2 regions of the Pseudarthrobacter sp. CC4 genome follow, and region 1 is predicted to be linked to the other one. Evidence: predicted binding sites of a transcription regulator. Region 1 holds the regulator's gene; the other holds the start of a gene.
The links. The regulator LexA, encoded in region 1, represses DNA repair genes until DNA is damaged. The targets are predictions, from matches to a motif close to TCGAACANNTGTTCGA.
Positions count from the first base shown of each region.

Region 2: a site for LexA is predicted at 1,573-1,588, ahead of PV768_RS06975 (shikimate dehydrogenase). Genes of this name have one in related genera too.

Region 1 is NZ_JARCCZ010000010.1:126,744-130,149, forward strand. It holds gene PV768_RS08740 (ATP-dependent DNA helicase) at 1-1,313, shown strand, start outside; gene lexA (transcriptional repressor LexA) at 1,347-2,081, opposite strand; gene PV768_RS08750 (LysM peptidoglycan-binding domain-containing protein) at 2,407-2,823, shown strand; gene PV768_RS08755 (histidinol-phosphate transaminase) at 2,929-3,406, shown strand, end outside.
Region 2 is NZ_JARCCZ010000008.1:36,045-39,450, reverse strand. It holds gene PV768_RS06980 (bifunctional sugar phosphate isomerase/epimerase/4-hydroxyphenylpyruvate dioxygenase family protein) at 1-610, opposite strand, end outside; gene PV768_RS06975 (shikimate dehydrogenase) at 610-1,491, opposite strand; gene PV768_RS06970 (IclR family transcriptional regulator) at 1,664-2,491, opposite strand; gene PV768_RS06965 (MFS transporter) at 2,724-3,406, shown strand, end outside.

The DNA.
Region 1 (3,406 bases):
CGTTCGAAGGCCTGGCCGTCCTGCCCGAATATGACGTGGTGGTGGTGGATGAGGCCCATGAACTCCAGGACAGGGTTACCGGGGCGGTCTCCGGCCAGCTCTCGGTGGCCATGGTCCACGCCGCTGCCGCCGGTGCGCGGAAGCACACGGCCATCACCGTTGATGCGTTGAACGCCGCAGCCGCCAACTTGGAGCTTGCCCTGGCAGGCGTGCCGAACGGGCTGCTCCCGAACGGGCTCAATGATGAACAGCTGGACTGCGTGGACCAGCTGCGGGACGCCTGCCGGGCTGCCCTCTCGGATTCAAAGGGGGACAGCAGCGCCACGGCCGACGGCGGCAGGCAGCTCGCGCGGTCGCGGCTGCTGCTCATCCTGGAACTTTGTGAACGGCTCCTGGCAGCCCGGGAGAACCGCGAAGTGGTGTGGTTTTCCCGTGCCAGTTCCTTTGACCCTGCACAGGGATTCTCCCCGCCGGACGAGACCGCTCCTGCGTTGATCAACATCGCGCCGCTGTCCGTTGCCGGGAGGCTGCGCGAAGGACTCTTCGCCGGCCACACGGTGGTGCTGACCTCCGCGACGCTGGCCATCGGTTCCGCGTTTGAACCTGCCGCGGGCGGACTGGGCCTGGTGGGTGACGGCGCCCCGAGCTGGACAGGCGTGGACGTGGGATCACCCTTCGACTACCCAAAGCAGGGCATCCTCTACGTGGCCGGGCACCTGCCGAAGCCCGGCAGGGGTGCTTCCCCGGAAGCACTGGACGAACTGGAAGCCCTGATCCGTGCTTCCGGTGGCGGGGCGCTGTGCTTGTTCTCGTCCCGGCGTGCGGCAGAGGAAGCGGCCGAGGCACTGCGCCCCAAGCTGGGGATGACCGTCCTCTGCCAGGGGGACTCCACCATGACCGGCCTGGTAAAGCAGTTCGCCGACGAGCCCGATACCTGCCTGTTCGGGACCATGTCCCTTTGGCAGGGCGTGGACGTCCCCGGCGGCTCGTGCCGGCTTGTGGTGATAGACCGCATCCCGTTTCCGCGGCCGGACGATCCCCTCATGACGGCGCGCTCACGGGCAGTAGCCCAGGCAGGTGGAAACGGCTTTATGTCGGTTTCGGCCACCCACGCCGCGATCCGGCTCGCCCAGGGGGCAGGCCGGCTGATCCGTTCCACGGGCGACAGGGGAGTGGTGGCCGTGCTTGACTCCCGGCTTGCCACTGAGCGCTATGCAGGGTTCCTTCGCGGGGCCCTGCCGCCCTTCTGGTCCACAACAGACCGGAAGACGGCGATTGCCGCCCTGGAGCGGCTGGCCCGGGAAAACGCCTGAGGCCGTCTCGCTGCAGCGGGCGGAGTTTCCCTGCTACAGCGAGCGGAGTACCGACACAACCTTGCCCATGATGGTGGCGTGGTCCCCGAGGATGGGCTCGTACTGGGTGTTCTGCGGGAGCAGCCACGTGTGGCCGTCGCGCTGGCGGAATGTCTTGACGGTGGCTTCGTCATCCAGGAGCGCGGCCACGATATCCCCGTTGGCCGCATCCTGCTGGCGGCGGACCACAACCCAGTCGCCATCGCAGATGGCTGCATCCACCATCGAATCCCCGGCTACCCGAAGCATGAACAGTTCCCCCTGGCCCACCAGTTGCCTGGGGAGCGGCATCACGTCCTCCACCAGCTGGTCGGCAAGGATGGGGCCGCCTGCGGCGATCCGGCCCACCAGGGGAACCATCGCCGTGTCCAGGGCGGTGGGCAGTTCGGTGACAGTCGCTGCACCGGGTGAACGGACGGCGGACGCCTGGCTTGCCGGCTTTGCGGCTCCGCCGTCCAGGGTCAGCGGCATCAGGACTTCCATGGCCCGCGGCCGCTTGGGGTCGCGGCGGAGGTAGCCAAGCTTCTCCAGCTGGGAAAGCTGGTGCGTCACGCTCGAAAGGCTCGCCAGTCCCACGGTGTCGCCGATCTCCCGCATGGACGGCGGGTACCCGTTTTCGTTGACCGAGCGCTGGATGGTTTCGAGGATCTTCTTTTGCCGTGGAGTCAGGCCCTTGGCGGTCCTCTTCGGTTGCGCGGTTGCCCTGCCCCCGGCGGCTGCTGCTGCCATATTCGCCAATGCCTTTCGGTTCCGCCGGCCCTCTCCATGGCCATGCCCTGGAAGTTCCCGCCCCTAAATGTCAGACCCTGCTGATCGACTGTCCAGGTGGTTGTTCTTTGGTTCAAAGCTAGGCCAGCCGCATTGCTTTTTCAAACATTTGTTCTAGCGAGTCTCGACAATGTTCGTTGATAGGTGCTAAAACAGAGAAAGCAAAGTTCGAATATATGTTCTACTCATTGCCCTGGTCATTCGAAGACTACGCCGGAAAAGGTCCGGCCGGGGGCGGAGGGAAGGACGTCCGGGCAGCACAGTACGGTCCAGGAGGGCTCAGATCATGTCAGCTACATCTGTTTCGCGGGGTTCACGCCACCAGCTGCTTTCGGTGCAGCAAATCCTGTCCCAGGCGGACAATCGGCAGGCCGGACGGCCTGCGCCTCTTCCGCCCCTTCGCCTGACCCGTCGCGGTCGCATCGTGCTGATCGGCATTCCGCTGGTCCTGCTCGCTGCCCTGCTCCTTTCGCTGGCAGGCTTTTTCAATGCCCCGGCCAAGGCGTCGGAGTCTGCGACGGATCTTGCAACGACGCCCACTGTCACAGTCACGGTCCAGCCTGGCGAGTCACTGTGGGGCATTGCGGCCGGTGTCGCACCGGAGCGTGATCCGCGGGACGTTGTGGCGGACATCGTGCAGCTCAATAACCTCCCGGCCGGCGCGGTCTTCCCCGGCCAGCAATTGTTCGTGCCCGCAAGTTAGGACCCGGCATTTTGCCTCTCCAGGGGCGGCAGGGCGCGGCGCTCCGGGAGCGAACAGGAAACCGTCACATTTTCCGGTGTCCGGCCCGGGCACTAAACTGTTCAGGTGAATGACCAGCTAGAGCGCCTGAACCGGCTTCCCCTCCGCAGCAACCTCCGCGGGCTTACGCCCTATGGCGCGCCCCAGTTGGACGTTCCAATCCTCCTGAACGTGAATGAAAACACCCATGGGGTTCCGGCTGACGTCAGGGCGGCCATTAGCGCAGCGGTGTCAGAAGCGGCAGCAGGACTCAACAGATACCCGGACCGGGAATTCACCGACCTGCGGAAGGCGTTGGCGGAGTACCTGGGGCACGGGCTGGATGAATCCAACCTTTGGGCGGCCAACGGCTCCAACGAAGTCCTTCAGCAGATACTCCAGGCCTTTGGCGGCCCAGGACGTACAGCGCTCGGATTCCCTCCCACGTACTCCATGTATCCCCTGCTGGCCAGCGGAACGGACACCGAATACATTGTGGGCGAGCGTGCCGGCGATTACGGTCTCAGCGCCGAATCGGCCGCGCGGCAGGTCAAGGAGCTGCAGC
Region 2 (3,406 bases), on a different contig from region 1:
ACAGGACATCCATGGAGAGCTTGGGGGCGTCCGCCAGCTGGACAAAAAAGATCTTCTCCGCGTTGATCTTCTCGATGGGCGCGGTGTCCCAGTCGCGGGAGAGGATGTGGAAGGAGTCAAGGCACGTGCCGAAGTTGGGGTGGTCCACCATCTCCACCAGGCGGTAGGCGTGCTCGTAGTCATTGACGTACTTGCCCCAGGCCAGGGCCTCGTAGGCGACCCTGATGCCGTGCTCCCCTGCCAGCTCCGCGAGTTCGGAGAGCTGGGAGGCGCGGAGGTCGTCGTCGTCAATGGTGGCCGTGGCAACGTTGGAGCAGACCAGGATGGTGTCCATGCCCAGCCGGCCCATCAGCCTGAACTTCGCTTCAGCACGCCGAAGGTTGGCCTTCAGCAGGTCCGGCGTGACGCCGTCGAAATCCCGGAACGGCTGGTAGAGGTCCAGTCCCAGGCCGAGGTCTGCGGCCATCTTCCGCACGTCCTCGGGGCTCAGCGGCGAAGTGACCAGGTCCTGTTCGAAGATCTCGATGCCGTCGAAGCCCGCGATGGCGCAGGCCTGCATCTTTTCCTTCAGCGTGCCGGAGAGGCAGACGGTGGCAATTCCGGTGCGCATCAGGCAGCCACCTCCTCTGCGGCCACAAGTTCCAGGAAGTGGCTGCGCATGCGGTCCGGGTCCGCTTCGAGGCCGGTAAAGATGCGGAAGGCGTCGGCGGCCTGGCCCACGGCCATGCGGCCGCCGTCCAGCACGTCGCAGCCCTTGGCGCGGGCGCCGCGGACAAGTTCGGTCTCGATGGGCCGGTAGACGATGTCCGCCACCCAGTGCCGGGGCTCCAGCAGGTCCAGGTCGAGGGGAACGCCGGGGTGGGCGGCCATGCCCACGGGGGTGCAGTGCACCAGGCCGTCGGCCAAGGGCACCAGCCGCGGCAGCTCCGTCGTCGTCCGTGCCGTCACGGTGCTGTCCGGAAAGAAGCCGGCCAGTTCAGCGGCCCGGGCGGCGCCGCGGGCGGCGTCCATGTCCACGAGGTCCAGGTGGCGGACACCGGCGGAGAGCAGGGCGTAGGCGACGGCGGAACCGGCACCGCCGGCACCCAGCTGCACCACGCGGTCCAGCTTTGCGGCAGGGAGGCCGGAAGCCAGTGCGGCGGCAAAGCCGGAAAAGTCGGTGTTGTGGCCGACGAACCGGCCGTCCTCGATCACCACGGTGTTGACGGCGCCCAGCCGGCGGGCGTCCGGAGAAACCTCATCCAGGTGCTGCAGGACCAGCTGCTTGCAGGGGTGGGTGATGTTCAGGCCATTGAAGCCGAGGTTCCGGGCGCTCCTGAGGAGCTCCCCCACGGATTCCCCGGAAAGGCCCAGTTCCAGGAGGTCGATAGGCCGGTAAAGGTAGCGCAGTCCCTGCACATCACCTTCGCGTTCGTGCATGGGCGGGGTGAGTGACGGCATCACGCCGTCGCCGACCAGTCCCACGAGGTAGGACTCAGTTCGATTACTCATCCGTGCAGCTCCTTTGATACGGCACCGGGCGGCCGGCGTTGCCCTCGGGCACACGCCGCCAGCAGGTGACTGGAATAACGATATAACAAATGTTCACTTCTCGCACTCTTGTTCTACATACGAACAGATGGGCCTGAATCTGCGGTATTCGTGCGATGGGGCACGCCCTGGCTCACCGCTGCGGAAGGCGCGCGGCCAGTTCCGCCGCGGCCTCCTGCAGCAGGGGAACGTGCGCCTCCAGGCCTTCAAGGCTCAGGCGGAAGACAGGAACGGCAGTGGCCAGCGAGGCGAACGCGTGGCCCTGGGAGTTGAGGAGCGGGACCGCGACGGCGCGCATGCCGGCCTCGTTCTCCTCATCCATCACCGCGTACCCCTGGGCCCGGACCTTCTCAATTTCGGCGCGGAAGGCGTCGCGGTCCGTAATGGACTTTTCCGTCAACCGCTCCAGCGGAAGCTCCGCCAACAGCTTTTCCCGCTCGGCATCCTCCGCGAAGGCCACCAGGGCCTTGCCGACGGCGGTAGTGGAGAGGGAGCCCAGGTGTCCGGGGTCGCTGGTCACCCTGAACATCTGCGGGCCGTCCACCTTGTTCACCGTCAGGTGGTGGTGGCCGTCCCGGACACTCAGGATGGTTGCCTCACCCGTCTGCTCGGTCACCCGGCGCAAAACCGGCATGGCCGTTCCTGCGAAGCCGTGGTGGTTCGAGACCCGCTGGCCCAGCTGGAAGATCCTCAGGCCCAGGTGGTACCGGCGCCCGTCCGGTTCATAATCAACGAACCCGTCCCGCGTCAGCGATCCCAGCAGGCGGTAAGTGGTGCTGAAGGGCAGGTCCGCACGGCGGGAGATTTCCGCGGCACTCGCGCCGCGGGGCTCGTCTCCCAGGAGGACCAGGAGGCCCAGGGCCTTGCCCACCATGTCCGTACGGTCCGCCTTGGCCGCCTTGGCGTCCGCTTTGATGTCGACAGCTGCATCGTCGTCAGCTGTGGTTTGATTCACACTCATACCTCGATGTTGCCACATAGTGAGAGCTATTTCTAGATGATGATTATTTTCTTGACAGGTGACTCCACTCACAGCCATCATTGCTGTATCGCACAAGTAGCTCCCACCATGTGGCTACTGTTCGGGTTTTCCCAACCGTCCAGCCGTGCCGGGCCAAGCCCCTACCCCAGGCCGCGCCGGCTGCGAGCCCCCTGATCCATCCGCGACAAAGTCGTCACATCTAAGGAACTCCATGAGCCAGTTACTTCCGTCCACTGAGCCAGGCATCGCCGCCCCGGCCGGGACGCCGAAGAAGGCAGCCCTCGCCAGCTTCCTGGGCAGCGCCGTCGAATACTACGACTTCTTCATCTTCGGTTCCGCCGCAGCCCTGATCTTCCCCACGGTCTTCTTCCCCAATGCTGACGCGAACGCGGCCATCATGTCCTTCGCCACCTTCGGCTTCGCCTACGTGGCGCGGCCGGTTGGCGCCGTCATCCTGGGCCACTTCGGCGACAGGGTGGGCCGCCGGAAGGTCCTGATGTTCACCCTCCTGCTGATGGGTGCCTCCACCTTCCTGATCGGCTGCCTTCCGGACTTCAACACCGTTGGCTGGTGGGCTCCGGCCCTGCTGGTCCTGGCCCGGCTTTGCCAGGGCCTCTCCGCCGCCGGCGAGCAGGCAGGCGCCTCCTCCATGACGCTGGAGCACGCCCCGGACAACCGCCGCTCCTTCTTCACCTCCTGGACCCTCACCGGTACCCAGGGCGGCCAGATCCTCGCTGCCCTCGTCTTCATCCCCGTGCTCGCCCTTCCGGACGAGATCAAGTACGGCATCGGCTGGCGCATCCCGTTCTGGCTGAGTGCCGTGGTGGTTGTTGTTGCCTTCTTCATCCGCCGCACGCTGCACGAGCCGCCGGCCTTCGAGGAAGCACAGAAGTC